Regions from separate parts of the Streptomyces sp. NPDC060366 genome, predicted to be linked through region 2. Evidence: predicted binding sites of a transcription regulator. Region 2 holds the regulator's gene; each other region holds the start of a gene.
The links. The regulator HrcA, encoded in region 2, represses chaperone genes, less so after heat shock. The targets are predictions, from matches to a motif close to TTNGCACTCNGNNNNNCNGAGTGCNAA.
Positions count from the first base shown of each region.

Region 1: groES (co-chaperone GroES) is a predicted target of HrcA. The motif match lies at 5,431-5,457, and genes of this name have one in related genera.
Region 3: groL (chaperonin GroEL) is a predicted target of HrcA. The motif match lies at 2,181-2,207, and genes of this name have one in related genera.

Region 1 covers NZ_JBHXDC010000014.1:3,555-13,992, forward strand. The annotation lists gene ACFWHU_RS28195 (ABC transporter substrate-binding protein) at 1-147, shown strand, start outside; gene ACFWHU_RS28200 (carbohydrate ABC transporter permease) at 144-1,112, shown strand; gene ACFWHU_RS28205 (carbohydrate ABC transporter permease) at 1,109-2,050, shown strand; gene ACFWHU_RS28210 (hydroxyacid dehydrogenase) at 2,111-3,145, shown strand; gene groL (chaperonin GroEL) at 3,246-4,871, opposite strand; gene groES (co-chaperone GroES) at 4,973-5,281, opposite strand; gene ACFWHU_RS28225 (polysaccharide deacetylase family protein) at 5,495-6,565, opposite strand; gene ACFWHU_RS28230 (SAM-dependent methyltransferase) at 6,560-7,927, shown strand; gene ACFWHU_RS28235 (Tox-REase-5 domain-containing protein) at 8,177-10,339, shown strand; gene ACFWHU_RS28240 (hypothetical protein) at 10,415-10,438, shown strand, end outside.
Region 2 covers NZ_JBHXDC010000002.1:820,134-830,571, reverse strand. The annotation lists gene ACFWHU_RS08390 (SpoIIE family protein phosphatase) at 1-1,356, shown strand, start outside; gene hemW (radical SAM family heme chaperone HemW) at 1,397-2,629, shown strand; gene ACFWHU_RS08380 (DUF3097 domain-containing protein) at 3,101-3,925, opposite strand; gene ACFWHU_RS08375 (MBL fold metallo-hydrolase) at 3,981-4,700, opposite strand; gene hrcA (heat-inducible transcriptional repressor HrcA) at 4,866-5,882, shown strand; gene dnaJ (molecular chaperone DnaJ) at 5,883-7,016, shown strand; gene ACFWHU_RS08360 (nitronate monooxygenase) at 7,183-8,256, shown strand; gene ACFWHU_RS08355 (16S rRNA (uracil(1498)-N(3))-methyltransferase) at 8,253-8,993, shown strand; gene ACFWHU_RS08350 (histidine triad nucleotide-binding protein) at 9,093-9,452, shown strand; gene ACFWHU_RS08345 (ribonuclease Z) at 9,467-10,375, shown strand.
Region 3 covers NZ_JBHXDC010000012.1:57,875-68,312, reverse strand. The annotation lists gene thrC (threonine synthase) at 1-1,097, shown strand, start outside; gene ACFWHU_RS26395 (ubiquitin-like small modifier protein 1) at 1,138-1,413, shown strand; gene ACFWHU_RS26390 (cold-shock protein) at 1,797-2,000, shown strand; gene groL (chaperonin GroEL) at 2,335-3,960, shown strand; gene ACFWHU_RS26380 (erythromycin esterase family protein) at 4,068-5,405, opposite strand; gene ACFWHU_RS26375 (superoxide dismutase) at 5,542-6,540, shown strand; gene ACFWHU_RS26370 (hypothetical protein) at 6,595-7,161, opposite strand; gene ACFWHU_RS26365 (DUF7010 family protein) at 7,231-7,848, opposite strand; gene murQ (N-acetylmuramic acid 6-phosphate etherase) at 7,932-8,936, opposite strand; gene ACFWHU_RS26355 (MurR/RpiR family transcriptional regulator) at 9,117-10,034, opposite strand; gene ACFWHU_RS26350 (MerR family transcriptional regulator) at 10,050-10,438, opposite strand, start outside.

The DNA.
Region 1 (10,438 bases), on a different contig from region 2:
ACCGGCGCCACCAACAGCGCGCTCGGTGACGAACTCAGCGATGTGGTCGGTGGCGGCTCGACTCTCCGAAAGGCGCTCGGGACGGCGCACGACGCCACCGTCGCCGACGCGAAGAAGCGCGGACTGAAGGTCGAGGACGCCTCATGAGCGAGATCCGCACCCCCAGGGCGCGCACACCCAAGTTCCGTGACCCCAACGCCCTAACCCCGAAAGCCGGTACCTCGAAGGCCCGTACCGGCTTCGCCGCCGGCATCCTCCTCGCCCCCTTCTTCGCCCTCTTCACCGTCGCGATGATCGTCCCGGTCGGCTACGCCGTCTACCTCAGCCTCTTCACCGAGAAACAGTCGGGCCTCGGCTTCGACGGCCCGACGACCGTCTTCCACGGCCTCGGCAACTACACGGCCGCCCTCGGCGACGAGGCGTTCCGCGACGGCTTCTGGGTGCTGCTCGGCTACTGCGCCCTCTACATACCGCTGATGGTCGGCGGCGCGCTCGTCATCTCGCTGCTGCTGGACACGGCGATGGCCCGCGCCCGCCGGTTCTTCCAGCTCGCGCTCTTCCTGCCGCACGCGATCCCCGGCCTGATCGCCGCGCTGATCTGGATCTACCTCTACACACCCGGACTCAGCCCGGTCGTCTCCGCCATGGAGTCCGGCGGCATCGGCTTCGACTTCTTCTCGTCCGAGGGCACGCTGCCCGCGATCGTCAACATCGCGCTGTGGGAGTGGCTCGGCTACAACGTCGTGATCTTCTACGCCTCGCTCCAGGCCGTCGACCGGTCCCTGCTGGAGGCGGCGACCGTGGACGGCGCGGGCAACTGGCGGCTCGCCCTCAGCATCAAGATCCCGCTGATCCGCTCCTCGCTGATGCTGGTCCTGCTCTTCACGATCATCGGTTCGCTCCAGCTCTTCACCGAGCCGCTGATCCTCAACCGCGGCAGCGGATCGGCCGTGACCAGCACCTGGACGCCCAACATGTACGCCTACAGCGCCGCGTTCGAACGCAACGACTACGGGCTCGCCGCCGCGGCCTCCGTGCTCATCGCGCTCGTCGCCGCCCTGCTCTCCTTCGTCGTCACCCGATTCTCCAACCGGAAGGGGGCACGGGCATGACGTCCCCGACCGTGGTCGACCCGGCCACCCAGCTCCAGACACCGAACCACCGCGACGGCCGCCGCGACGGCCGCGCCCCCGTACCGGCCGGCCGCCCGAGGGCCAACCGCTGGCTGTCGAAGACCGCGGTCAACGGGGTGCTGCTGATCGCCGCCGTCTACACGCTCTTCCCGCTGATCTGGCTGGTCACCGCGGCCACCAAGGACGCGGGCAATCTGCTGGGCGGCGATGTCTTCTCCTTCGAGGGCTTCGACCTCGGCCACAACCTCTCCGAGCTGACGTCCTACCAGGACGGCATCTACTTCCAGTGGTACGGAAACTCCCTGCTCTACGCGGGAGTCGGCGCCCTGGGCTGCTCGCTGGTGAGCGTCGCTGCGGGCTACGCCTTCGACAAATACCGATTCCGCGGCAAGGAGAAGCTGTTCGCGCTCGTGCTGCTGGGTGTGCTGCTGCCGTCCACGGCGCTGTCGCTCCCCCTGTATCTGCTGGCCGTGGAGACCGGCACCGTCAACACCTACTGGTCCGTGCTGATCCCGGCACTGGTCAACCCGTTCGGTGTCTATCTCGCCCGGATCTTCAGCGCGGGCTACATCCCCGACGAGGCACTGGAGGCCGCCCGTATCGACGGTGCGGGCGAGCTGCGCGCCTTCTGGTCCATCGGTCTGCGGATGATCATGCCGGGCTTCGTGACCATCTTCCTCTTCCAGTTCACCGCGATCTGGAACAACTTCTTCCTCCCCCTCGTGATGCTCTCGGACCGTGAGCTCTACCCCCTGAGCCTCGGCCTGTTCAACTGGCACAGCAACGCCAACGCCGACCCGGCCTTCTACCCCATGGTCGTCACCGGCTCCCTGCTCGCCGTCACCCCGCTGATCATCGCCTTCGTCACCCTCCAGCGACACTGGAAGGCCGGACTCACCGCCGGCAGCGTCAAATAGCGCCACCTGTGACGCGTGAACGACCCATGCGGACGACCCACGAGGAGACCGACTTCCACCATGCACGACGCCACTGACAATCGGCCGTCCGCGCTGCTCTCGATGAGTCCGGGCATCGCGGAACGGCTGTTCTCCCCCGCTCATCTCGCCCGGCTGACCGGTCTCGTGCGGACCGATCCGGGTCTTGTCGCGCACACCCTGACGGGGCCCGGTCTCGACCCCGCCGTCGCCACCGCGCTCGCGGACGCCGAACTGCTGATCACCTGCTGGGGCGCCCCGCCGCTCAACGCGGAGGTGCTGGCCGCCGCGCCCCGGCTGCGCGCGGTCGTGCACGCGGCGGGCACCGTCAAGCACCACGTCACGGAAGCGTGTTGGGAGCGGGGCATCACGGTGGCTTCGGCGGCGGCGGCCAACGCCCGCCCCGTCGCCGAGTACACGCTGGCCGCGATCCTCTTCGCGGGCAAGCGGGTCCTCGGCTCGGCGCACCGCTACCGGGAGTTGCGCGGCCCGCACGACTGGCACCAGGAGCTGGGCGGGGCGGGCAACTACCGCCGTACGGTCGGCATCGTCGGCGCGTCCCGGATCGGCCGCCGGGTGATCGAACTGCTGCGGCCGTTCGACCTCGACGTACTGCTCTACGACCCGTACGTGTCCGCCGACGAGGCCGCGGCGCTCGGCGTCGAATCGGTGTCGCTGATCGAGCTGTGCGCGCGTGGCCACGTGGTGTCGGTCCACGCGCCGCAGGTCCCCGCCACCCGCCATATGATCGGCGGCGCCCAACTGGCGGCGATGCAGGACGGGGCGACGCTGATCAACACCGCGCGCGGCTCGCTGATCGACGAGGACGCTCTGCTGCCGCAGCTGGTCTCCGGCCGGCTGAACGCGGTGCTGGATGTGACGGACCCCGAACTGCCGCCGCCCGCCTCGCCGTTGTACGACCTGCCGAACGTGCTGCTGACGCCGCACGTCGCGGGCTCGCTGGGCGGTGAGATCCACCGGATGACCGATCAGGCGCTGGACGAGGTGGAGCGGTACGCGAAGGGCCTGCCGTTCGAGGATCCCGTACACCCGTCGTCGCTGCCGCACTCGGCGTAACCGCGGGGCACCCGCGGCGGAACGCGCCGAGGCCCGGCTCCCCCGAAGGGGCGCCGGGCCTCGGTCGCGTACCGCGTGCTCTGCCGGTGACCGGTGAGGGTCAGTGGCTGTGGCCGTGGCCACCGTGACCGGCGTCGCCCTCTTCCTCGGCCGGCTTCTCGACGACCAGGGTCTCGGTCGTGAGGAGCAGCGCGGCGATGGAAGCGGCGTTCTCCAGCGCGGAGCGGGTGACCTTGACCGGGTCGATGACGCCGGCCTTCACCAGGTCGACGTACTCGCCGGTCGAGGCGTTGAAGCCGTGACCCTTGTCGAGTTCGGCGACCTTCGCGGTGATGACGTAGCCCTCGAGGCCGGCGTTCTCGGCGATCCAGCGCAGCGGCTCGACCACGGCGCGGCGGACGACCGCGACACCGGTGGCCTCGTCGCCCGTCTTGCCCAGGCCGTCCTCCAGCACCTTGGCGGCGTGCACCAGGGCGGAGCCACCACCGGAGACGATGCCCTCCTCGACCGCGGCGCGGGTCGCGGAGATGGCGTCCTCCAGACGGTGCTTCTTCTCCTTGAGCTCCACCTCGGTGGCGGCGCCGACCTTGATCACGCACACGCCGCCGGCCAGCTTCGCGAGGCGCTCCTGGAGCTTCTCGCGGTCCCAGTCGGAGTCCGTGGACTCGATCTCGGCCTTGATCTGGTTGACGCGGCCGGCGACCTCGGTGCTGTCGCCACCGCCGTCGACGATCGTCGTGTCGTCCTTGGAGACGGTGACGCGGCGGGCGGAGCCCAGTACGTCGAGACCGGCCTGGTCGAGCTTGAGGCCGACCTCTTCGGCGATGACGGTCGCGCCCGTGAGGGTGGCGATGTCGCCGAGCATGGCCTTGCGGCGGTCACCGAAGCCGGGGGCCTTCACCGCGACGGCGTTGAACGTGCCGCGGATCTTGTTGACGACGAGGGTGGAGAGCGCCTCGCCCTCGACGTCCTCGGCGATGATCAGCAGCGGCCGGGAGCCGCCCGCCTGGATGACCTTCTCCAGCAGCGGGAGCAGGTCCTGGATGGAGCCGATCTTGCCCTGGTTGATCAGGATGTACGGGTCGTCGAGGACGGCCTCCATACGCTCCTGGTCGGTCACCATGTACGGCGAGAGGTAGCCCTTGTCGAAGGCCATGCCCTCGGTGAACTCCAGCTCCAGGCCGAAGGTGTTGGACTCCTCGACGGTGATGACACCGTCCTTGCCGACCTTGTCCATCGCCTCGGCGATGAGCTCGCCGACCTGCGAGTCCTGGGCGGAGAGCCCGGCGACGGCGGCGATGTCGGACTTGTCGTCGATCGGGCGGGCCGTGTCCAGGAGCTCCTTGGAGACGGCGGCGACGGCGGCGTCGATGCCCTTTTTCAGGGCGGCCGGGGAGGCGCCGGCGGCGACGTTGCGCAGGCCCTCGCGGACCAGCGCCTGGGCCAGCACGGTGGCGGTGGTGGTGCCGTCACCCGCGATGTCGTTGGTCTTGGTCGCCACCTCCTTCACGAGCTGGGCGCCGAGGTTCTCGTACGGGTCGTCGAGCTCGACCTCGCGGGCGATCGTGACGCCGTCGTTGGTGATGGTGGGGGCGCCGAACTTCTTGTCGATGACGACGTTGCGGCCCTTGGGGCCGATCGTCACCTTCACCGTGTCGGCAAGCTTGTTGACGCCGCGCTCAAGGGCGCGACGGGCGTCCTCGTCGAACTTCAGGATCTTCGCCATGGGAGCTTTCTCTTGTCCTCTCGAACGAACAACGAACTACGCCCCGGACCGCCCGGCGATGCGGGGGCCAGGGGCGCAGTTTCACAGCGGAACTGTGAGGTTTACTTCTCGATGATCGCGAGCACGTCGCGAGCCGAGAGGACGAGGTACTCCTCGCCGCTGTACTTCACCTCAGTGCCGCCGTACTTGCTGTACAGAACGACGTCGCCGACGGAAACGTCGAGCGGAAGCCGCTCGCCGTTCTCGAAGCGACCCGGACCGACAGCCAGGACGACGCCCTCCTGGGGCTTCTCCTTGGCAGTGTCCGGAATAACCAGGCCAGAGGCCGTGGTCTGCTCTGCGTCGAGCGGCTGGACCACAATGCGGTCCTCGAGCGGCTTGATGGCAACCTTGGTGCTGGCGGTCGTCACGATCCGACCTCCCCCTTCGGAGATCTCACGGGGTTAACTGTCTGGGTCGCGTGACCGGGCTCGATCCGTCGTCGCGGGTGCCGGACCTGACCTGTCACGCATTTGGCACTCTCCAGTGGGGAGTGCCAGACATGACACTATGACCGCGATTAGCACTCGGTCAAGCTGAGTGCCAGTCGAGGCCCGGCTGCAACGCGATCGGGTGGCCGTGTTCTAGACGTAGTCCTCCAGCTTCGCCACCGCGTAACCCTTGTCCGTGATCGTCTTCATGACGTGCCGGATCATGTCGGGCATCGAGCCCTTCCACTCCCCCTTCCCGCGGAAATGCGTGAGGACGATGTCGCCGGGGTGCAGGTCCCGGTCCCACTCGCGCCACTCCATGTGGTCGGGGAACGCCTCGGACGACCACAGCGGCACCGCCTTGACGCCGCAGGACTTGGCGGCGCGGAGGGTGCCGGCGTTGTAGTTGCCGTACGGCGGCCGGAACAGCTCGGGCCGCTTTCCGTACCGCTTCTTGATCTTCTCCTGCTGGCCGCAGATCTCCCGCTTCTGCTTCTCGTAGGAGAGTCCGGGGAGGTAGGGGTGGGTGAGCGTGTGGTTGTGCAGGGAGACGCCGCGGGCCTGCATCTTCTTGAAGTAGGCGTAATTGTCCTTGATGACGTAGTCACTGAGGAAGGCGCTGTACGGGATCTTCAACTCGGTCATCATGCGCAGCAGTTCGGGGTCCTTCTCGGCGCCGTCGTCGATCGTCAGGAAGACGACCTTCTCTTTCGTCGGGACGCTGGTGAAGACCGGCGGGAGGGTCGCGCCGCCCGTGACCTCAAAGCCTTTGCGCGTGGTGATCTTCGGCTTCACCGCGGGCGGCGGGGGCGCGGCGAGCGGGGTCTTGGCGAGCTTCCACTTCTTGGCGGCCACGGCTCGCAGCGCCTGGGCCTTGGCGACGGCGGCCTCGGCCTTCTTCGCGGCCTCCGCCTTCTTCACGTCCGCCTTCTTCGCGGCGTCGACCTTCTTCACCTCGGCCTTCTTCGCTTCGGCCTTCTTCACGACGTCGGGACCCGCCCGGCCCGGCTTCGTGGAGGCGGACTCGACAGGTCCACCGCCACCGCCGCCGCCGTCCCCGCTGCGACCGCCGCGGTCTCCGCCGCCCCGGTCGCCGGACTCTCCCGCACAGGCGGAGCCGAGCACGGCGATCAGAAGTACGGCGACGACCGCGCGCGCCCGCCCGCCGGAGTGACTTTTGCGCCGCTCTGCGGCCTTTTCTTCGTTTTGTCGTACTAGTTGCATGGCGCCGCATCCTGTCAGCGCGCGGTCCACGCGCCCGGCCGACACCGCCGGGGAGCGCCGGCGGTCCCCCGCCTGGCCCACAATGGCCCGGTGACCGACCCCACCCCTTCTCCCGCACCGTCGCTCGCCCCGCTGCTCTCCGACGAGGGCCAGGCCCTGCTCGCCGCCCTCCGCGACCACGACCCGGCGCAGGAGCTGGCCCTGGCGACCCGGCTGCGCCGCGACCACCCCGCCGAACTGGTCTCCGCGGCCCTCGCGCAGGCCCGGCTGCGCCAGCGGGCGGTCGCGAAGTTCGGCGAACGGGACGCGTACCGCATGTACTTCACGCCTCATGGCGTCGAGCAGGCCACCCGTACCTCGGTCGCCGCCCACCGGGCGGGCCGGTTCCGGGACATCGGCCTCCGGGACGGCGGCCCGGCGCGGATCACCGACCTGTGCTGCGGCGTCGGCGGCGACGCGATCGAGCTGGCCCGCGCGGGGTTCGCCGTGACGGCGGTCGACCGCGACCCCGTGACCTGCGAGATCGCCGCGCTCAACGTCCGCACGCTGGCGCCGGACGCCCCGCCCGCGACGGTCGTGCGCGCGGACGTCATGACGTACGACCTGGCGGCGGCGCCGGCCCCCGACGCCCTCTTCATCGACCCGGCCAGACGCGGCGGCCGGGGGCGGATCTTCGATCCGGAGGCGTACTCGCCGCCGTTGTCCTGGGCGATCGAGGCGGTCCGTACGGTCGGCGCCGGCGGCATCAAGATCGCGCCCGGCATCCCGCACGAGCTGGTCCCCGACGACTTCGAGGCCGAGTGGATCTCCGACGGCGGCGACGTCAAGGAGGCGGTGCTCTGGCACCACGCGACCGATCCGGGGGCCGGTCCGGGGGCCGGTCCGGGTCCGGGGTCCGGTCCCGGCGCGATCACGCCCGGCGCCCGGCGCGCCACCCTGCTCCCCGCCGGCCTCACCCTGACCGGCCGCGGCCTGCCGGACCCGCCGGTCAGAGAGGTCGGCCGCTATCTGTACGAGCCGGACGGCGCCGTCATCCGCGCCCATCTGGTCGCCGAGGTCGCCGACGAGCTGGACGGCGGGCTGATCGACGCGACGATCGCGTACATCACGGCGGACGAACCGCGCCCGACGCCGTACGCGACGGCGTACGAGATCACCGACGAGCTGCCGTTCAACCTCAAGCGGCTCAAGGCCCTGCTCCGCGAGCGCGGCGTCGGCATCCTGACGGTCAAGAAGCGCGGCTCGCCGGTCGAACCGGAGGAGCTGCGGCGGAGGATGAAGCTCCAGGGGCGGGAATCGGCCACGGTCTTCCTGACCCGGGTCGCCGGCGCGCCCACGATGCTGCTCGGCCGACCGGCCTGAGCCGTCCCGATCCCGGCCAATCCTCGCGAATCGCCTTACGTCAGAACGTATTTGAGCCGATTTTAGGTCCCTGGGCCCATGCCTTCCGACATGTTCCGGTCATAAGCTCCGCTGTCGGGGCGGTTTGACGCGTGGCCGCCGGAACGCCGCGTATCGCGAGGGTGGTTGGGGCGAGAAATGGCTTCTTACGGGGGTACACCGGCGTACGACGGCGCATGGGCGCCGCCCGATCCTTCCGGGCGGCGCGAGATGCCTCAACTGATGCAGGTCGCGCGGTGGTTGATCCACGCACTCTTCGGCTTCACCGTGCTGGGCGGAGTCGGCCTGTTCCTCTCGGCCGCCGCGGCGGACGCGGTGGACGCCGAACTCGTCGGACTGACCGTGTGGGCGGCGGCGCCCGGCACCGTCGGCTGGCTGCTGTCCCGGCGGCTGTGGACCGGCGGTGTGTGGGAGTGGCGGGGCCTGATCGCCGTACAGGCGTGGCTGGTTCTGGGCGGCATCTCCAACATCACCGAGGGCTCCTTCCAGGGCTTCACCCAACTCGTGCTGCCGGTGCTGATCCTGGTCTTCCTGTGGCACCCCGAGAGCCGGGAGTGGATACGGCTCGACGTCCAACAGCGAGCGGAGCACCGGCCGTTCTCGTTTGCCCGGTTCATCAGGTGGCGAAGCGACGGGGGCCAGACGGCGCTCGAATACCTCGGCCTGTTCGTCCTCGTCGCCGCGATCATCGTGGGCCTCACGGCGAGCGGCGTCGGCGGGCAGATATCCAACGGCCTCCAGTCCGCGGTCTGTTCGATCACGGGCGCGGCGTGCCCGGCCGGCGACGGCGACTCCGTCGAGGCGGGCGACGGCCAGGACGGCGCCGACGGCGGCCCGGCCGATCCGGGAGATCCGGGAGATCCGGGCGGTTCGCGTAACGACGACAACGGCGGCACCGTCCCCGTGGGCGTCGAGACCGAGGAGGACCGCAACGAGGGCGCCGCCGACGAACCCGGCTGGGAGGGCGACGAGGCCGCGGCCGACGACGGCGACGACGGCGGGGAGAAGGCGGAGGACTGCGGGGGCTGGAGCTTCTTCTCCTGCGCGGCCGACCGTGGCGGCCAGGTCGTCAAGGGCCTGTTCGTGGACGGCGTCTGGGGCGACGTCACCGGAGTCTGGGACCTCGTCACCGACCCGGGCGGCACCTGGGACGGACTCAAGGACTACGGGAGCGGCCTGGGCGACAAGTGGTCCGAGGACTCCAAGGACGCCGGTGACAAGTGGGCGAAGGGCGACTACCTCGACGCCCTGACCGACTGGGGCGGCGCGTCCGTCAACACGGTCGTCACGGCCGGCGACGACATGTTCGTCGGCGACGAGGTCCGCGACCGGTGGAACAACGGCGAGAAGACCCGTGCGGTCACCGACGTCGTGTGGAACGTCGGATCGATCTTCATCCCCGGCTACAACGCGGCGAAGGTCGGCGGAAAACTCGGCAAGATCGGCAAGTTGGGCAAGCTCGGGAAACTGGGCAAGGCGGCCGACAAGGCTCGCGAGGCCGCCGACCGCGCCCGCAAGGCCGCGGAGAAGGGCGACGTCAAGGCCGCCGACGACGCGGCGAAGGAGGCGCAGAAGCACGCCGACGACGCCCAGAAGGAGCTGGCGGAGAAGGGCTGTCTGATCAGCTCCGGCCCGATCGGCGGCCGGCTCCCGGGCGGTACGGGCGGCTCCGGCGGACCGGGCGCGCCGGGCGGCCCGGCCGCCCAGCGGCCCTCGCTCGGCGGCGGCGTCAACGCGGCCGGGCGGACCGAGGCGGTCTACCGGGCGGGCGGCGTCCCCGTACTCCTGCCGTTCGAGAAGAAGTGCGAAGGCGCGAGCCAGGAGGAGATCGACGCCGCCGAGCAGGCGAAGAAGGACGCAGCCGACGCGCAGGCGGCCAAGCGGGAAGCCGGCCAGAAGGCGGTCGCCAAGTGGAAGAAGCCGTCCTGGTACGGCGATCTGAAGAATCCGCGCAAGGGCTCCAAGGACCTCGGCGACGGCAAGTGGAAGACGAAGAAGTCGGTCGCGTACGGCCCCGCGATGGAGCGCTGGATGCGATTCCAGGAGCAGGTCTCCGGCGTGAAACGCGGCAAGGAGTACGGGGTGAAGGACCCGGACACCGGCCGCGACGTCGACTTCGACGGCTGGGACTCCGCCGGGCAGAAGTACAAGGAGGCGAAGTTCGGGTACGGGGGCAAGGTCCGTCCTGATGGCACCCTGGAACCCGCACAGGCCACCAAGTGGGTCGATCAGGCACGGCGCCAGGTGCGGGCGGCGAACGGCAAGCCGGTCGAGTGGAACTTCTCCAACCAGAAGGCCGCCGACGCCGCGCAGAAGGCGTTCGACGATGCTGGGGTGGACGTGGATGTCGTACACACGCCCTGGAAGCCGTAGCGGTGCGTTCGTGGCGGCGCGAAGCGGTGAGAAGCGACAGGCAGAAGCACCATCGGAGTCTCGGGAGTGACGGGCATGGCGAGCGAAACCATCGTGAAG
Region 2 (10,438 bases):
GTCGCCGCCCTCGCCGGACAACTGCTCGTGCCCCGCCTCGCCGACTGGTGCGCCATCTGGCTCGACGGCGAGGGCGAAGGCCACGGCAGGGCGGGCGCCGCACCGCGACTCGCCCGTGTCTGGCACGCCGACGAGTCCCGCATCGAGACCCTGCGCGCCCTCCTGGAGAAGGAGCCGCCACGGCTGCTCGACTCCCCGCGAGTCCAGGACGCAACGGACTCGGGCCCCGGGCGGAACGTTCCTGTACCCGTCCCCTGGCCCGGCTCGGGCCAGACCGGCGCGCACGACGGCGCCGCCGTCTCCTGCCGGCTCGTCGCCAACGGCCGCCCCCTCGGCACCCTGGTCCTCGGACGGCGCCGCCTCGCCCGGATGCCCGACGAAGTGATCGCGCTCATCGAGGACTTCGCCCGCCGGGTCGGCCTCGCGATCGGCGCCGCCCGCCGCTACACCCGGCAGGCCACCATCAGCCGGATCCTGCAACGCGGTCTGCTGCCCACCCAGGTCGCCCGGATCCCGGGCGTCGAGAGCCACCTCGTCTACGAGCCCGCCGACGACGGTGTGGTCGGCGGCGACTTCTACGACGTCTTCCCCGCGCCGCCCGGCGGACGCTGGTGCTTCATGCTCGGCGATGTCCAGGGCAGCGGCCCCGAGGCCGCCGTCGTCACCGGCCTGGCCCGGCCCTGGCTGCGGCTCCTCGCCCGCGAGGGGTACGGCGTCGGCGAAGTCCTCGACCGGCTCAACCGGCTCCTGCTGGACGACGCCATGGAAGCCGCCGAGGCCGCAGCCCTGATGGTCGCCGTCGCCGGCGGACAGGACCTCTCCGGCGGCGAGAGCGGTCTCCCCGGCCTCAGCGACCTGGGCCCGCTCGAAGACATCCGCGACATCGGCAAGAGCCTCGACGACGGCCGGGGCGGCGGACTCGCCGACGGCGGCCAGTCCCGCTTCCTGTCCCTCCTCTACGGCCAGCTGGAGCCGCTCCCCGGCACCGGCGGCGGCGCCCGCTGCACCCTCGCGAGCGCCGGCCACCCCCTGCCGCTGCTGCTGCGGCCCGACGGGACGGTACGGGTGGCGGCCGAGCCGCAACTGCTCCTCGGGGTCGACGAGCACGTCGCCTACGAGAGCCTCAGCTTCGACCTGGAGTCCGGGGACACGCTCCTGTGCGTCACCGACGGCGTCACCGAGCGCCGCTCGGGGCGGCTGCTCCTGGACGATGACGACGGCCTCGCCGCGATCCTGGCGGGCTGTACGGGACTGAGCGCGCAGGGCGTTGCCGAGCGGATCAGACGCGCGGTGCACGACTTCGACCCGAGCCCGCCCTCGGACGACCTGGCGATGCTGGTGCTGCGCGCGGTGTAGGGCGCGCCGGCGCACCTGCGACATGCGGGACACTGGGGGCATGCCTTCCGCCCTGCCCGACGGTGACCCCATGCCCGAGTCCGGCGCGCTGCCCCCGCACGCCCTCCAGGGCGCGGCGGACCGGCCGCTCGGGTTCTACCTGCACGTGCCGTACTGCGCCACCCGCTGCGGCTACTGCGACTTCAACACCTACACGGCGACCGAGCTGCGAGGCTCGGGCGGCGTACTGGCCTCCCGCGACAACTACGCCGACACCCTGACCGACGAGGTCCGGCTCGCCCGGAAGGTACTCGGCGACGACCCCAGGCCCGTCCGTACGGTCTTCGTCGGCGGCGGTACGCCCACGCTGCTGGCCGCGTCCGACCTCGTACGGATGCTGGGCGTCGTACGCGAGGAGTTCGGCCTCGCCGACGACGCCGAGATCACCACCGAGGCGAACCCGGAGTCCGTCGACCCGGCGTACCTCGCGGAGCTGCGCGAAGGCGGCTTCAACCGGATCTCCTTCGGCATGCAGAGCGCCAGGCAGCACGTCCTGAAGGTCCTCGACCGCACCCACACCCCCGGGCGGCCCGAGGCGTGCGTGGCAGAGGCCCGCGCGGCCGGGTTCGACCATGTGAACCTCGACCTGATCTACGGCACCCCCGGCGAGAGCGACGACGACTGGCGCGCCTCGCTCGCGGCGGCGGTGGGCGCCGGGCCGGACCACATCTCGGCGTACGCGCTGATCGTCGAGGAGGGCACGGGGCTCGCCCGGCGCATCCGGCGCGGCGAGATTCCCATGACCGACGACGACGAGCACGCCGACCGCTATCTGATCGCGGACGAGACGCTGGGGGCGGCCGGGTTCTCCTGGTACGAGGTGTCCAACTGGGCCACCACCGACGCCGGGCGCTGCCTGCACAACGAGCTGTACTGGCGCGGCGCGGACTGGTGGGGCGCGGGGCCGGGCGCCCACAGCCATGTCGGCGGGGTGCGGTGGTGGAACGTGAAGCACCCCGGCGCGTACGCGGCGGCGCTGGCGGAGGGGCGGTCGCCGGGCGCGGGCCGGGAGGTCCTCACGGCGGAGGACCGGCGCGTCGAGCGGATCCTGCTGGAGCTGCGGCTGTCGGACGGCGTGGAACTGTCACTGCTGCGGCCTGCCGGGCTGGCGGCGGCGGGGCGGGCGCTGTCCGAGGGTCTGCTGGAGGCGGGGCCGTACGGGGAGGGGCGCGCGGTGCTGACGCTGCGGGGGCGGTTGCTGGCGGATGCGGTGGTGCGGGGGCTGGTGGATTGAGGGTGCCCCTGCGGGCCGTTGTGGCCTCAATCGCCGGCCGGGCTGGGGGTGGTGCGGTTGTCGGTCGTGGGCGGGGTTCGGGGTCTCCGGAGGGGTGTGTCCGGACGGCGTGATTTACGGCGCGTGCAAGGTTCGTTGGACCCGCTGACCCGGCTTGTTCACGCGCCACAAATCAGCCTGAGTGTCCGAACACACCCCTCCTGCGACCCCGCCCCCCTCACGCCGGCGACCGCAACGGTCGGCGACCGCCGTCCCCCTCCCGCGGGATGGAAGGGGACGCGCAGGGGGCGTGGCCGGACACTTGGGCTGATTTGTGGCGCGTGGGAAACCTGGTCTCCCTCGGTCCAACGAGCCTTGGACGCGGCGTAAATCACGCCGTCCGGGCATGACCCCGGAGCGGCCCACGGCCACAACCGCACCAAACAAGCCCGTCCGGCGATTGAGGACAACCCGGCCACCGGGCGGAACCGGTCAATCGAGCCCCGGCTCCGTGACGAAGTCGATCAGCTCCTCCACGCGCCCCAGCAACTCCGGCTCCAGGTCCCTGTACGACCGCACCGAGCCCAGGATCCGCTGCCACGCCGCACCGGTGTTTTCCGGCCAGCCCAGCTCGCGGCACACCCCCGTCTTCCAGTCCTGGCCCCGAGGGATCGTCGGCCACGCCGGGATGCCGACCGACGACGGCTTCACCGCCTGCCAGACGTCGATGTACGGGTGGCCCACGATCAGGACGTCGTCCCCCGTGACCTGCTCGGCCAGGCGGGACTCCTTGGAGCCCGGCACCAGATGGTCGACCAGTACACCGAGGCGCGCGTCCGCCGCCGGGGCGAACTCCGCGACGATCGCCGGGAGATCGTCGATGCCCTCCAGGTACTCCACGACCACGCCCTCGATCCGCAGGTCGTCGCCCCAGACCCGCTCGACCAGCTCCGCGTCGTGCCGCCCCTCGACGTAGATGCGCCCCGCACGGGCCACACGGGCGCGCGCGCCCGGGACGGCGACCGAGCCGGAGGCCGTTCGGGTGGGGCGGACGGGACCGCCGGCGGTGGGGCGGACCAGGGTGACGACCCGGCCTTCGAGCATGAACCCCCGCTCCACCAGCGGGAACACCCGGTGTTTGCCGAATCGGTCCTCCAGCGTGACCGTCGGCCCCTCGGCGGTCTTCTCGCAGCGGATCACCGCGCCGCAGAAGCCCGTCGACACCTCCTCGACCACCAGATCCGGTTCGGCGGGCACCTCGGGCGCCAGCTTCGAACGCTTCCAGGGCGGGGTCAGATCGGGGCTGTAGCTGCGCATCCGCCGACGATATCGGGGCCCGCGCCACGCCGTGAAGGAACGCGCGGCCGGCCGGCTACGTCGTGCCGAAACGCGCCGCCAGTGCGTCCCGCTGCGCTCGTACGAACGCCGCGTCGACGGTCGCGCCGTGGCCGGGAACGTACAGCGCGTCCTCGCCGCCCAGTGCCAGCAGCCGGTCCAGCGCGGCCGGCCAGCGTGCCGGGATCGCGTCGTGGCCGGCCTGCGGTTCGCCCGATTCCTCGACCAGGTCGCCGCAGAAGACGACCTCGCGGTCGCCGGGGACGAGCAGCGCGAGATCGTGCCCGGAGTGCCCCGGCCCGACATTGGCGAGAAGTACCTGCCGCCCTCCGAGATCGAGCGTCGACTCGCCGGACACCGCGTGCTGCGGCGCGACCAGTACGTCCACGGCCTCGGTGGCGTCGGCGACGGACACCCCGTGCCGTACGGCGGAGCCGCGCAGGCTCTCGCGGTCGCGCAGCAGCAGCTCCGCCAGGCCGACCGCGCCGTACACCCGCGCACCGGAGAAGGCCGCGGTCCCGAGGACATGGTCGAAGTGGGGATGGCTGAGCACGATGTGCGTGACGCGCCGGCCGCTCAGCGCCTGCGCCTGCGCGCGGATCTCGGCGCCCTCACGGAGCGTCGAGCCCGTGTCGTACAGAAGTACGGCGTCCTCACCCACGACGAGGCCGACCGTCGCATCCCAGCCAGGGAGTCTGCGTCTGCCGACTCCCTCGGAGATCCGTTCCCAGCCGTGCTCTTCCCAACGGACGTTCATACGGCGACGCTATCGGTGGGGACGGCGGTGCCGCGCGCGGTAGCGTGACCGGCCGGCCTTGCTAGGGGCGTACCTCACGGCCGTACACTGGCCCGGGGAATGCTGGCACTCCAATGCGCCGAGTGCCAAGCCGGATCCGAGGAACCAGAGCTGGAGGTGTGCGCGATGCTGAGCGAACGCAGGCTTGAGGTGCTGCGCGCCATCGTCCAGGACTATGTCGGCACCGAGGAGCCCGTCGGCTCCAAGGCGCTGACCGAGCGGCACAAGCTCGGTGTCTCCCCGGCCACTGTCCGTAACGACATGGCCGTCCTGGAGGACGAGGGCTTCATCGCCCAGCCCCACACGAGTGCGGGGCGTATTCCGACGGACAAGGGCTACCGGCTCTTCGTCGACCGGCTGGCGGGCGTCAAGCCCCTGTCGGCGCCGGAGCGCAGGGCCATCCAGAACTTTCTCGACAGCGCCGTCGATCTGGACGACGTGGTGGGCCGTACGGTGCGGCTGCTCGCGCAGCTGACCCGGCAGGTCGCGGTCGTGCAGTACCCCTCGCTGACCCGCTCGACGGTGCGGCACGTGGAACTGCTCTCGCTGGCCCCCGCGCGGCTGATGCTCGTCCTGATCACCGACACCGGCCGGGTCGAGCAGCGCATGATCGACTGCCCGGTGCCGTTCGGCGACACGTCGCTGGCGGACCTGCGGGCCCGGCTCAACGCCCGGGTCGTCGGCCGCCGGTTCTCGGACGTGCCGCTGCTGGTGCAGGAGCTGCCCGAGTCCTTCGACCTGGAGGACCGGGGCACGGTGACCACGGTCCTGGCGACGCTGCTGGAGACGCTGGTCGAGGAGACGGAGGAGCGGCTGGTGATCGGCGGCACCGCCAATCTGACCCGCTTCGGGCACGACTTCCCCCTGACGATCCGGCCGGTGCTGGAAGCACTTGAGGAGCAGGTCGTGCTCCTCAGGCTGCTCGGCGAGGCCGAGGACTCGGGCATGACCGTACGAATCGGGCACGAGAACGCCTACGAGGGCCTCAACTCCACGTCCGTCGTCGCGGTCGGCTACGGTTCGGGCGACGAGGCAGTCGCCAAACTCGGCGTGGTCGGACCGACCCGCATGGACTACCCCGGAACGATGGGAGCGGTACGCGCAGTGGCACGTTACGTCGGACAGATCCTGGCGGAGTCGTAAGTGGCCACGGACTACTACGCCGTACTCGGCGTACGCCGCGACGCATCACAGGACGAGATCAAGAAGGCATTCCGCAGGCTCGCCCGCGAGCTGCACCCGGATGTCAATCCCGATCCCAAGACGCAGGAGCGCTTCAAGGAGATCAACGCCGCCTACGAGGTGTTGTCGGACCCGCAGAAGAAGCAGGTCTACGACCTCGGCGGCGACCCGCTCTCGCAGGCGGGCGGTGGCGCGGGCGGATTCGGGGCCGGTGGCTTCGGCAACTTCTCCGACATCATGGACGCGTTCTTCGGGACGTCGCAGCAGCGTGGCCCGAGGTCGCGGACGCGGCGCGGCCAGGACGCGATGATCCGGCTGGAGATCGACCTCAACGAGGCGGCCTTCGGCACCACCAAGGACATCCAGGTCGACACGGCGGTCGTCTGTACGACCTGCTCGGGCGAGGGCGCCGCACCGGGCACCTCCGCGCAGACCTGTGACATGTGCCGCGGTCGCGGCGAGGTCTCGCAGGTCACGCGGTCCTTCCTGGGCCAGGTCATGACATCGCGGCCGTGCCCGCAGTGCCAGGGCTTCGGCACGGTCGTGCCGACCCCCTGCCCCGAGTGCGCCGGCGACGGCCGCATCCGCTCGCGCCGCACGCTCACGGTCAAGATCCCGGCGGGCGTCGACAACGGCACCCGCATCCAGCTCTCCGGTGAGGGCGAGGTCGGACCCGGCGGTGGCCCGGCGGGCGATCTGTACGTCGAGATCCACGAGTCGCCGCACGCGGTGTTCCAGCGCCGCGGTGACGATCTGCACTGCACGGTGACCATCCCGATGACGGCGGCGGCGCTGGGCACGCAGTGTCCGCTGGAGACACTGGACGGCGTCGAGGACATCGACGTCCGGCCGGGCACCCAGTCGGGCCAGTCGATCCCGCTCCACGGCCGCGGCATCACGCATCTGCGTGGCGGCGGCCGGGGCGACCTGATCGTCCATGTCGAGGTCATGACCCCGTCGAAACTCGACCCGGAGCAGGAGCGTTTGCTGCGAGAGCTGTCGAAGCTCAGGGGCGAGGAACGGCCCACCGGCCAGTTTCAACCGGGTCAACAGGGGCTTTTCTCAAGGCTGAAGGACGCGTTCAACGGCCGTTAGGGCCCGGTCCGGGCGAATCGGCGGGCGTTCTGTACTCGATCGCCGGACGGGCCGCGTATGCGGTCCGTCCGGCGATCGGCTTCAGGCGCGACCCGAGGGCCGCGCGCCGTCACGACGATCGCGGTCCCCATTCGGCACCTCACCGGGGACATGGCACGATGCGTGCATGTCCTCCGTGTTGACCGACATCTGCCGGTATCCGATCGTGCAGGCCCCCATGGCCGGCGGCGCGTCCTGCCCGCAGTTGGTCGCGGCCGTCGGTGACGCCGGAGGGCTCGGCTTCCTCGCCGCCGGGTACAAGACCGCCGACGGTATGTACCAGGAGGTCAAACAGCTCCGGGGACTCAGCGGCAGCGCGTTCGGGATCAACCTGTTCATGCCGCAGCCGCACCACGACGACCACGCCGCCGTGGAGGTCTACCGCGATCAGCTCGCCGGTGAGGCGACCTGGTACGAGACCCCCCTCGGCGATCCCGAGGCGGGCCGTGACGACGGGTACGAGGCCAAGCTCGCGATACTGCTCGACGATCCCGTCCCGGTCGTGTCGTTCACCTTCGGCTGCCCCACGCCCACCACGCTCGACGCCTTCACCCGCGTCGGCACCCTCACCGTCGTCACGGTGACCACGCCCGAGGAGGCCCAGACCGCCGAGTGGTCCGGCGCCGACGTCGTCTGCGTCCAGGGCATCGAGGCCGGCGGCCACCAGGGCACGCACCGCGACGACCCCGCCACCGACGGCGCGGGCATCGGACTGCTGTCGCTCGTCACGCAGGTACGGAACTCCGTACGGCTGCCGGTCATCGCGGCCGGCGGGCTCATGCGTGGCGGCCAGATCGCCGCCGTACTCGCCGCCGGCGCCGACGCCGCCCAGTTCGGCACCGCCTTCCTCGTCTGCCCGGAGTCCGGCGCCCACGCCCTCCACAAGCGGGCCATGACCGACCCGCTGTTCACGCGGACCGAACTCACCCGCGCCTTCTCCGGCCGGCCCGCGCGCGGCCTCGTCAACCGCTTCATGCGCGAGCACGGCCCCTACGCCCCGCCCGCGTACCCCGCGGTGCACCACCTCACCGCCGGGCTGCGCAAGGCCGCCGCCAAGGTCGGCGACCCCCAGGGCATGGCCCTGTGGGCCGGCCAGGGCCACCGGATGGCCCGCGATCTGCCCGCCGGGCAGCTCGTCGAGGTCCTCGCCGACGAACTCGAGTCCGTCCGCGCCTCGTTGACCCCGGGAAACCCTTCATGACCGCACCTGTCTTCGTCGTCGACACCGCCGGGACCCTGCGGCCCGGCACCGTCACGCTGGACGGCCCCGAGGGCCGCCACGCGGTCTCCGTGAGGAGGCTGCGCGTCGGGGAGGAGGTCGTCCTGACCGACGGCGCCGGCACCGGCGCCCACGGGACGGTCGCGGCCGTCCACGGCAAGGACCGGCTGGACGTGGCCGTCACCGGCGTACGGACCGAGGACGAGCCCGTACCGCGCATCACCGTCGTACAGGCCCTGCCCAAGGGCGACCGCGGCGAACTGTCCGTCGAGACGATGACCGAGACCGGCGTCGACGCGATCGTGCCCTGGCAGGCCGCGCGCTGCATCACCCAGTGGAAGGGCGAGCGGGGCGCCAAGGCCCTGGCCAAGTGGCGCGCCACCGCCCGCGAGGCGGGCAAGCAGTCCCGCAGGCTGCGCTTCCCCGAGGTCGCGGAGGCGATGTCCTCCAAAGAGGTCGCGGCGCTCCTGCGGACCGCCGACTTCGCCGCCGTCCTGCACGAGGACGGCAGCGAACCGCTGGCCACCGCCGAACTCCCGGACGCCGGAAGCATCGTGCTGGTCGTCGGACCCGAGGGCGGCGTCTCCCCGGACGAGTTGGCGCTGTTCGCGAACGCCGGGGCCGCCCCGTACCGGCTCGGGCGCACCGTACTGCGCACGTCCACCGCCGGCACGGCTGCCTGCGCGCTGCTCCTGGGCCGCACGGGCCGCTGGTCCTGATCGCCGGGCGGACACCCTCCGCGCCGGCGGGCGGATAGCATGCCTCAGTACGGAAGCGACCAGGGACGACCGGCCGACCGACGCGAGGAGACCCGGACCATGGCGGGAGAACGACAGGCCGACTGCCTGTTCTGCAAGATCGTCGCCGGGGAGGTGCCCGCCACCGTCGTACGTGAGACGGACACCACCGTGGCCTTCAGGGACATCAACCCGCAGGCCCCCACCCATGTACTGGTGATCCCCAAGGTCCACTACCCGGACGCGGCGGCGCTCGCCGCCGCCGAGCCGCAGATCGCCGCCGACATACTGCGCGAGTCCGCCGAGGTCGCCGCCGAGGACAAGACCGTCGGCACCGGCTACCGGATCGTCTTCAACACCGGCAGCGGCGCCGGCCAGACCGTCTTCCACGCGCACGCCCACGTACTGGGCGGACGCGGCCTCAACTGGCCCCCCGGGTAGGCGGAGCCGACACCGTGTCCGTACGAGAGCTCGTCGTCCTCGGCACCGCCAGCCAGGTCCCCACCCGGCACCGCAACCACAACGGCTATCTGCTGCGCTGGGACGGCGAGGGCATCCTCTTCGACCCGGGCGACGGCACCCAGCGCCAGATGGCGCGCGCCTCGGTCGCGGCGTACGACATCAACCGCATCTGCGTCACGCACTTCCACGGAGACCACTCGCTCGGTCTCGCCGGAGTGATCCAGCGCATCAACCTGGACGGCGTCCCGCACGAGGTCACCGCGCACTACCCGGCGAGCGGACACGTCTTCTTCAGGAGGCTGCGTTACGCGACGGCGTACCGCGAGAGCGTCGACATCACCGAGGCACCCGTCGAAGCCGACGGCGTACTCGCCCGCACCGACTCGTACACCCTCCGGGCGCACAAGCTCTCGCACCCCGTCGAGTCCTACGGCTACCGGATCACCGAGCCCGACGGCCGCAGGATGCTCCCCGAACGCCTCGCCGCGCACGGCATCAAGGGGCCCGACGTCGGACGCCTCCAGCGGGACGGCGAACTGCGCGGGGTGACGCTCGCCGACGTCAGCGAGGAGCGCAGGGGCCAGAACTTCGCCTTCGTCATGGACACCCGGCTCTGCGACGGCGTGCACGCCCTGGCCGACGGCTGCGACATGCTGGTCATCGAGTCCACCTTCCTCGACGAGGACCGTCAACTGGCGGACGACCACGGTCATCTGACGGCGGGCCAGGCGGGAGCGGTGGCACGCCAGGCCGGCGTACGGCACCTCGTACTGACGCACTTCTCGCAGCGCTACAGCGACCCGGCGGAGTTCGAGCGGCAGGCCAGGGCGGCCGGATACGACGGCGAGCTGACCGTCGCCGCTGACCTCGTGCGGGTGCCGCTCCCCAAGCGCTCGCCCTGACCCGCGCCCGGCCCCGACCGGTGCCTGCCCGGTGGCCGACCCGGCGGCAGCCCCCACGGCCTG
Region 3 (10,438 bases), on a different contig from region 2:
CCGCGGGTCCCGACAACATCTGGCGCTACGCCCCGCTGCTGCCCGTCCCCGCCGACGTCGCGTCGAAGCCGAACATCAACCCCGGCTTCACCAAGCTCGTCAAGGCCGACAACCTCGCCCGTGAGCTGGGCGTCACCGGCGGCCTCTACGTGAAGGACGACTCCGGCAACCCGACGCACTCCTTCAAGGACCGCGTCGTCGCCATCGCCGTCGAGGCGGCGCGCGCCTTCGGCTTCACCACGCTCTCCTGCTCCTCCACCGGCAATCTCGCGGGCGCCGTCGGAGCCGCCGCGGCCCGCGCCGGCTTCCGCTCCTGTGTGTTCATCCCGCACGACCTGGAGCAGGGCAAGGTCGTCATGGCCGCGATCTACGGCGGTGAACTCGTCGGCATCGAGGGCAACTACGACGACGTCAACCGCTTCTGCTCGGAGCTCATCGGCGACCCGCTGGGCGAGGGCTGGGGCTTCGTCAACGTCAACCTCCGCCCGTACTACGGCGAGGGCTCGAAGACCCTCGCGTACGAGATCTGCGAGCAGCTCGGCTGGGTGCTGCCCGACCAGCTCGTCATCCCCGTCGCGTCCGGCTCGCAGCTGACGAAGATCGACAAGGGGCTCAAGGAGCTGATCGCGCTCGGCCTGGTCGAGGACAAGCCGTACAAGATCTTCGGCGCGCAGGCCGAGGGCTGTTCGCCGGTGTCCGTCGCCTTCAAGGCCGGTCACGACGTCGTACGGCCGCAGAAGCCGAACACGATCGCCAAGTCGCTGGCGATCGGCAACCCGGCCGACGGCCCGTACGTCCTGGACATCGCCCGCCGCACGGGCGGCGCCGTGGAGGACGTGAACGACGAGCAGGTCGTCGACGCGATCAAGCTGCTCGCGCGGACCGAGGGGATCTTCGCCGAGACGGCGGGCGGGGTGACCGTGGGCGTGACGCGCAAGCTCATCGAGGCGGGTCTGCTCGACCCGGCGCTCACGACGGTCGTGCTGAACACCGGTGACGGGCTCAAGACGCTGGACGCCGTCGCGCCGACGACGGGGCCGACCGCGACGATCCCGCCGAGCCTCGACGCGTTCCGCGCCGCCGGTCTGGCGCGTTGAGCACCTCACCAACCCGCTACTTCCCGGAAGGCAGAAACCGATGAGCGTGAACGTCCGCATCCCCACCATCCTCCGTACGTACACCGGCGGGAAGGCCGAGGTCCCGGCCGAGGGCACGACCCTCTCCCAGGTCATCGAGTCCCTGGAGACCAACCACCCGGGCATCGCCGCCCGCGTCCTGGACGACCAGGGCAAGCTCCGGCGCTTCGTCAACGTGTACGTGAACGACGACGACGTCCGCTTCGAGCAGGGCCTGGAGACCGCCACTCCGGACGGTGCCGGCATCTCGATCATCCCGGCGGTCGCCGGAGGCTGAACGTACGGCCGGACGTACGGCCGAACAGCACGCACGGTGAACGGTGTTGCCCCCTCCGCAAGAGAAACGGAGGGGGCAATTCCATGAGGTTGAACGCGGTACAGTTGGGGTAGCCCCGCCGCCGCCTGTGCCACGAGCATATGAGTTCGCGACAAGATGCGGTCAAAGTGTGGACGCTGTTTGCGCGGTTCCTTGCGCTTTGCCCGGCCCGACTTGCCCCTGGTGGCCCGGCAATTCACCCCTTTGCGTGTTCGGCCATGCCCATAATTCTCGTCCGATTGACCTGTTGCAGAGGGCAGTTGGGCAGATACATTCAGCCGCGGTCGACGCGTTCCGGCGCGAAGTGCGGTCCCGCGCAGGGGCCAGTAATAGGGGAGTTGGGCATGGCTCAGGGCACCGTCAAGTGGTTCAACGCGGAGAAGGGCTACGGCTTCATCGCGGTCGACGGTGGTGCGGATGTTTTCGTCCACTACAGCGCGATCCAGATGGACGGCTACCGCACCCTTGAAGAAGGTCAGCGAGTTGAGTTCGAGATCTCGCAGGGCCAGAAGGGTCCGCAGGCGGACATGGTCAAGCTCGCCGTCTGATCCCGGCGCGATCGGCCAACGACGCACTCACGGACGAGGGGCCCGTATCCCGGCAGGGGATACGGGCCCCTCGTGCGTGCGCGCGGGGGGCGTGCGCGAGGCGTGCGCGGGTCCTGCGCTTGCTCTGTGGTCACTCGGGAGTCGCTTGCACTCTCGGGGGTCGAGTGCTAATCATTGGCGTTAGCACTCTGCAGGTGAGAGTGACAACTTATGGACCGGGTCAGCGAGGCCCGAGAGCCTGTGGGGCAAGGAACCGCAGGGCTCTCAGGCCGTCCGTCGCGGGCGCGGACACGGTCCGGAGCAATCCACCCCCTGTCCGGGAGGACCACTTCACATGGCCAAGATCATCGCGTTCGACGAGGAGGCACGGCGCGGTCTCGAGCGCGGGATGAACCAGCTCGCCGACGCCGTCAAGGTCACCCTTGGCCCCAAGGGCCGAAACGTCGTCCTCGAGAAGAAGTGGGGCGCCCCCACGATCACCAACGATGGTGTTTCCATCGCCAAGGAGATCGAGCTCGAGGACCCGTACGAGAAGATCGGCGCCGAGCTGGTCAAGGAAGTCGCCAAGAAGACGGACGACGTCGCCGGTGACGGTACGACCACCGCGACCGTCCTGGCCCAGGCCCTGGTCCGCGAGGGCCTGCGCAACGTGGCCGCCGGCGCCAACCCGATGGCCCTCAAGCGCGGTATCGAGAAGGCCATCGAGGCCGTCTCCGGTGCGCTTCTCGAGCAGGCCAAGGACGTGGAGACCAAGGAGCAGATCGCTTCGACGGCCTCCATCTCCGCCGCCGACACCCAGATCGGCGAGCTCATCGCCGAGGCGATGGACAAGGTCGGCAAGGAAGGCGTCATCACCGTCGAGGAGTCGCAGACCTTCGGGCTCGAGCTTGAGCTCACCGAGGGCATGCGCTTCGACAAGGGTTACATCTCGGCGTACTTCGCCACCGACATGGAGCGTATGGAGGCGTCGCTCGACGACCCGTACATCCTGATCGTCAACTCCAAGATCGGCAGCGTCAAGGACGTTCTGCCGCTCCTGGAGAAGGTCATCCAGTCGGGCAAGCCGCTGCTGATCATCGCCGAGGACGTCGAGGGCGAGGCGCTCTCCACCCTCGTCGTCAACAAGATCAAGGGCACCTTCAAGTCCGTCGCCGTCAAGGCCCCGGGCTTCGGTGACCGCCGCAAGGCGATGCTGAACGACATCGCCATCCTCACGGGCGGCACGGTCATCTCCGAGGAGGTCGGCCTCAAGCTGGAGAACGCCGGTCTCGACCTGCTGGGCCGCGCCCGCAAGGTCGTCATCACCAAGGACGAGACCACCATCGTCGACGGTGCCGGTGACAGCGAGCAGGTCGCCGGTCGCGTGAACCAGATCCGCGCCGAGATCGAGAACTCGGACTCGGACTACGACCGCGAGAAGCTCCAGGAGCGCCTCGCGAAGCTGGCCGGCGGCGTGGCCGTCATCAAGGCCGGCGCCGCGACCGAGGTCGAGCTCAAGGAGCGCAAGCACCGCATCGAGGACGCGGTGCGCAACGCCAAGGCCGCCGTCGAGGAGGGCATCGTCGCCGGTGGTGGCGTGGCTCTGCTCCAGGCTTCCTCGGTGTTCGAGAAGCTGGAGCTCGAAGGCGACGAGGCGACGGGCGCCGCTGCCGTCAAGCTCGCGCTGGAGGCCCCGCTCAAGCAGATCGCGGTCAACGCGGGTCTTGAGGGTGGCGTCATCGTCGAGAAGGTCCGCAACCTCAAGATCGGTCACGGCCTGAACGCCGCGACCGGCGAGTACGTGGACATGATCGCCGAGGGCATCATCGACCCCGCGAAGGTCACGCGCTCCGCGCTGCAGAACGCGGCGTCCATCGCGGCGCTGTTCCTCACCACCGAGGCCGTCATCGCCGACAAGCCGGAGAAGGCCGGCGCCGGCGGCGCGCCGGGCGGCATGCCGGGCGGTGACATGGACTTCTGATCGACCTCCGGTCGATCGGCAGTCCTGCACGGATTGACGAACCGAGGGCGGCACTCCCGAAAGGGGGTGCCGCCCTCGGGGCGTTCGGCTGCCTCCCCGCCCCCGGTCTACGGCCGGTGCTGCGGGATCGGGCGGGAGTCGGTCGAGACCGCGACGTAACCCACGCCGTCGTACTCGTCCGACAGCCGGAGCGGGGTGGTGTCGCGGCGGTAGTACCAGCGCGTCACCAGCGCGCCGAAGGTTCGCGTCCCGTGCGTGGCCCCCACCCACTCCCGTACGGCGCGCGGCGTGTCCTCGGCGTCGGCGGGGCGCAGGTCCAGCAGATGGTCCCGCGGTGTGGCGGCGGCCAGTTGGGCCTCCACGGTGTTCGCGGGGGCGGCGCCGATGGAGTTGCCCTCGGCGGCCCGGCCCGTCAGTCCGCCGACGCCGCTCCAGGGGCCCGGCCAGATGCGGTGGGCGCGGAAGGAGCCCGAGCCGAAGAGGAGCCCGAGGGCGTAGTACGCGTCGCCGTACCGCTCGCGCAGGTGCCGGCCGAGCGGCGGGACGCCGCCGGAGGTACGGCCCTTCGCGACATGGCCGTTGTGGCCCCAGAGCACCACCTTGGCCGCCGGGTCGCCGTCCAGGACGTCCTCGACGGCCTCCGCCATGTACCGGTCGCGTGCGGCCTGGACGGTCCGTTCCGGGTCCGGGTGCTGTGCGTTGCGCGTCACCAGATCGGCGGCCCGGACCAGGTTCCGGGCGTGCCGTACCGCCACGGCCCCCGCCGGGGTGTCGGGCTTGTCGTAGCCGCGTACGAACTCCAGCAGACTCGTGGCCTCGCGCATCAGCTTCTGCTCGGGGTCGGGGAGCGAGCCCGGATAGGCGGTGGCGAGCACGCCGAGCGTGGAGTGCAGGGCCGGCAGCCGGTCCGGCGCCACGCTGGTCAGGAACGCCTCGAGCACCGCGAGCGAATCCCCGGACCGCTGCGGGTCGATGCCGACGAAGCGGACCTTGTCGTCGTCCGGACGCCCGTCGTTGTACGCGCGCATCCACTTGATCGTGGCCAGGACCTCTTCGGTCCGCCAGGTCCAGAACCCCAGCCCGGTCAGCACCCGTTCGGGGTCGCCGACTCCTTCGCGTACGTACGCGTCGACGGCCGGACCGGCGGACGCGCTCGCCTCCATGGCCAGCACGGTGAAGCCCAGTTCGGTGACCAGGTACTCCAGCAGGCGGTGCTTGAGCTGCAAGAACTCACGGGTGCCGCGGGTGGACTCGCCCAGCCCCACGATCCGTACGCCGTCGAGGACCCGCCCGAGCGGCCGGAGGTCGTCGGTCGGCGCGCCGGCGGTCAGGCCGCCGCTCAGCGGTAGGGCGTTCCGTGACAGCCATGCCGTCACCGTCGCCCCTGCCGTCGCCGTCGTCTCCGACGCCTCGGCGGACATGGTCTCCCGATCATTCGCTGGCATGCCGCCGAGGCTACAGCCGGGACGGTCCGCCTCCGGCACCGGGAACTCGGTGGCGGGCGCGGCGCGTTACGTGCGCATAGCGCACCGGAGTTGTCCCTGTCCCCAGGTACCCCCGAAGCCCCGGAGGCTCAACACCATGCCCCTGACACCCCCCGACTCCTCCCGCCCCAGCCGCCGTGCCGTGCTCGGCGGCGCCGCGGCGGCCACGCTGGCGCTCGCCGCGACGGCGGCCGGTGCGGGTACGGCCACGGCGCACACCCGGCCCGGCCGTCCCGAAAGCCCCGGCCGTCCCGCTTGGCCCGCCGAGTTCGCGCTGCCCAACGGCTTCCGTCCCGAGGGCATCGCCATCGGCAGTGGCCCGTACGCCTACATGGGCTCCCTCGTGGACGGCTCCGTCCGCCGCGCCGACCTGCGCACCGGTGAGGGCCGTACCGTCCTGGCGGGCGCGACCGGCGCGGCGGCCACCGGCCTGAAGCTCGACCGTGACGGGCTGCTCTACATCTCGGGCGGCCTGAGCGCCTCCATCCGCGTGCTCGACACCCGTACGAACCGGCTCACCGCCACGTACCAGCCGACGACGGCCGGCTTCGTCAACGACGTGATCCTGTACGGCGACCGCGCCTGGTTCACCAACTCGCACGCCCCCGTGATCTACACCGTCCCGCGCGGTCACGGCAGACGCGGCGCCGATGTCCGCGAAGTCCCGCTCGGCGGCGACTGGGAACAGGGGCCCGCCGGCGGCATCAGCGCCAACGGCATCGAGACGACGCCCGACGGCCGCGCCCTGATCGTGGTCAACAGCCCGGCGGGCAAGCTGTTCCGTGTGGATCCGAGGACCGGGCACGCCACGGTCATCACACTCCGGGGCGCGGACGGCGTCGTCAACGGCGACGGCCTGCTGCGCGTCGGCCGCACGCTGTACGTGGTGCAGAACCGCCTCAACGTCATCACGGTCTTCGACCTGGACTCCCGCGCCCGCACGGCGACGCTGCGCCGCTCCATCACCGACCCCCGCTTCGACGTACCCACGACCGCGGCCCGCCTCGGCGACCGCCTCTACCTCGTCAACGCCCGCTTCACGACACCTCCGACACCGGAGACGACGTACAACGCGGTGGCCGTACCGCTGCGCTGAGCCAGGGACCGTCGAGTGAGGCGCATCGGGCTCCGCCGCGAGTCCGGTGCACCCTCAGCCGGGGGACATGCCCCGTTCGAGATCGCCCGCGTGGCGCATGCGGTGCTCGGTCTCGGCCACGACGAGGTGGGGGCAGGCGCGCCGCAGGGCCTCGACCAGCGGTGCGATGTGGGCCGAGGTGATGTGCGGTGCCTGGTACGTGGTGTGGGACGCCTTGCCCAGCTCCAGAAGCAGCACCATCTCGTCGGTCTCCCAGGACTCGTCGTCGTCTCCGTCATCCACGAAGACCGGTGAGACGAGTCCGACCTGGAGCGGGCGCACCGCGGTCACCGCGTCGAGAGGGTAGGCGCGGGTACGCCCGTACCGCTGCCGCAGCAGCAACCGCCGCCCGCCTTCCGTCTCCACCCGCACCTCGACCACCGACCGCCATGTACGCACCCAGGCCGGTCCCGACATCGCGAGTCCGACGACGGTCCAGAGCCCCAGCAGGCAGGCCACGACCGGTGCGACAAAGGAGAACAGGACCGTCAACGGCGGCAGGACGCCGACCGCGACGGCTCCCTCTTCGTAGATCCAGGGCTCCTTGTGCCGAGCCCGCCAACGGAACGCCGTATTCCTCATGCCGTCCATGAAGCCAGGACCGACGCCCACGGCACAAGGCTCCGGCGGACACGGACGAGTTCCTGATGCTCAAGAGCGTCGGCGGGGCCCATCCGTACCGCGATGGACGCGCAGCAGGTGCACGCTCGTCGCGTACAGCGCCGCCGCCGAGCCGAAGCCCGGAAGTGCCGTCCACAGGGCGGCGGTTGAGGTCAATGGTGCCAGTACGGCCGCCGTCAGGGCCGACGCGCACATCGCCGCGCCCGTGAGGTGGTACGCGCGGATGCCGAACAGGCGGGCCAGCGGGAAGAAGTGGATGCCCACCACCGCCGCGACGAACGCCGGGATCGCCTCCGCGTGGTCCGTCGCCACCAGCACGCGGGCGATCGCGAAGATGGCCACCCACTCCGCCAGGACCACCAGACCGAAGCGCCGGCCCACCTTCTTCTTGGTGTCCGCCGTCGGGTCGCCGTCCGTGGGCGCGTTCGCCGCCGCGCGGCTCTTGCGGGCGGCCAGGAACGCGAAGGTGATCGAGGCGAGTGCGGCGGCCGCGAACACCGCCCGGCCCGCCGTCACCGGCATGTCCGTGACACCGCACGCCGTCCAGCCGAGGCCGAAGAAGGCCATGACGCCGGCGCCGGTCGCCCGGCCGCGCAGTTCGGCGCGGGATATGGCCGACGGGACGTCGGTGGGCTGGGCGGTGGTCATGTGCGGTTTTCCTTACCAGTGGGTTCGGGGGAGAGGAGCGGGCCGTACGTCGCGAACGCCGTACGGCCTACGGCCCCATGGTCCTACGAATCGGAGGCCGCGGTCCCCTTCGATGCCTGGAGCGCCACGCGCAGATGTCCGTGCGAGTCCGCGAGCAGCCCCGCCGCCGTGGGGCCGTCGACCGCGCCGAGGATGGTGAGGATCGCGTTCTTCACCTCGCCGTCGGTCGCCGCCAGCGCCGCCTCGATCTCCTCGTCCGCCGCGCCCGTCGCGAGCGCGACGATGCGTCGGGAGCGGGCCCGCAGCTTCTCGTTGGACGCGCGGACGTCGACCATCAGGTTTCCGTACGTCTTGCCGAGCCGGATCATCGTGATCGTCGAGATCATGTTGAGGACCAGCTTCTGCGCCGTACCGGCCTTCAACCGCGTGGATCCCGTGAGCAGTTCGGGACCCACGACGATCTCCAGGCCGTGATCGGCGGCAGCGGCGAGCGGGCTGTCCGCGTTGCAGGACAGTCCGACGGTGAGCGCGCCGAGCGAGCGGGCGTGCTCGACCGCGCCCACCGCGTACGGCGTGCGGCCGGACGCCGAGATGCCGACGACCGTGTCGTTCGGGCCCACCTTCAGCTCGTCCAGGTCCGTCGCCGCGAGTTCCTTGGAGTCCTCGGCGCCCTCCACGGACTTGATCATCGCGCCCGGGCCGCCCGCGATGAGGCCGACGACCTCCGACGGGTCCGTGTTGAAGGTGGGAGGGCACTCGCTGGCGTCCAGGATGCCCAGACGGCCGGCCGTGCCCGCGCCCGAGTAGATGAGCCGGCCGCCACGGGCCATCCGCTCGGCGGTGGCGTCGATGGCGGCGGCGATACGGGGGAGCTGCGCGGCGACGGCGGCGGGGACGGTCTGGTCCTCGCCGTTCATGACACGGGCGATGTCCTCGGTCGACCGGCGGTCGATCTCGGCGAGTTCGGGGCGGAACGCCTCGGTGGTGAGGGTCGCGAGTTCGGCGCGGAGCTCGCCGTAGGAGGAAGGGCTGGAGGCGGAACTACCGGCGCCGGACGTCGAGGAGGCATCGGTGGGCATGGAGGTCATGGAGAAGCGGCTCTTTCTGGCGAGCTGGCAGAAACCTGAGGAAGCCCCGTTTTTGGTGATGCGGTCGAGCGGTCGAGCGGTGCGTGCCTGTTCAGCGGCGCGCGGGTGTGCGGTTGCGGGTTCGTGATGGGCGGCGTGCGTTCGGCGGGCGCGGCGACCGGCGGGTGCGCGGACCCCGGATCAGCGCGAGCGCGGTGAGTGGCGGTGCGCCAGCGCCTCGTAGGACGCCGCGAGCGCGGGTGCCGCCGTCTCGTACGTCCGCTGGGCGACCCCGACGAACAGGCAGTCCACGACCAGGAGTTGGCTCGTCCGGCTGGACATCGCCGCCGGCCGCAGCTCGCTCTCGCGGGCCGTGGACGTCGTGAGGACGTGGTCCGCGTACTGCGACACCGCGCCGTCCGGGCGACCCGTGATCGCGACCGTCGTCGCGCCCCGGTCGAAGGCGACGCGCAGCGGCTCGATGACGTCACCGGTGGAGCCGGAGTGCGTGATCGCTATGGCCACGTCGCCCGGCCGGAGCTGGACGGCATTGGTGACCGCGAGGTGCGGATCGCTGTGCGCGTGGGCTATCAGACCGATACGCAGGAGCTTCTGCGCGAGGTCCATGCCGACGAGACCGCTCGCGCCGACGCCGTATATGTCGATACGCCGCGCGCTCGCGGCGGCGGTGACGACGGCGCCGAGCTGCACGGTGTCGAGCCCGGCCGCCGTGTCGGCGAGCGTCTGCTGCTCGTCGTACGCGAGCTTGGCGACGACATCGGCGATCGGGTCGTCGACGGCGATGTCGGCGGTGACGGCCGGGGCCGCGCCGGACTCCTGGTGGGCGGCGAGTCCGGCGAGGGCGAGACGCAGATCGCGGTAGCCGGGGTAGCCGAGGAGGCGGGCGGTCCTGACGACGGTGGCCTCGCTCGTACCGGTGAGTTCGGCGAGACCGGTGACGGTGAGGGCGGCGGTCCGCGCGGGGTCGGCGGCGACGGCTTCGGCGACGCGCTGCATCGAGCGGGTCATCGAGGGCGCGAGGGTGCGCACCTTGGCCGCGAGGGCGGCGGGGGCCGGAGGGGCGCCGCCGCTGTAAATTTCCTTCACGTCACTGGTCACCTCTGAAAGATAATTTCAGGCGGGGGGTGCGTCAAGGGGTCGGGTCGGCGGCGGCGCGGGGCGTCCTGGGGCGCCGGACGGGCTCGACACGACAGGCGCGGCCGTCGCGCGGACCGTCGCCAGGTACTCCTCCACCGCGTCCCTGTTGCGGGTCAGGCAGTCGATCCGGCGTGTCATCCGGTCCCGTTCCACTTCGAGCGTCGCCAGCATCTCCGGGGTCGCGTCCGGGAAATGGATGACCCTCGGCTTGTCGAGGCACGGGAGGATCTGCTTGATGATCCGGGTCGGCAGCCCGGCGTCGAGCAGCCCCCGGACCTGTACGACCCGGTCGACGGACGGCTCGTCGTAGGAGCGGTAGCCGTTGGCGCAGCGGGTGGAGACGATGAGGCCCTGCTCCTCGTAGT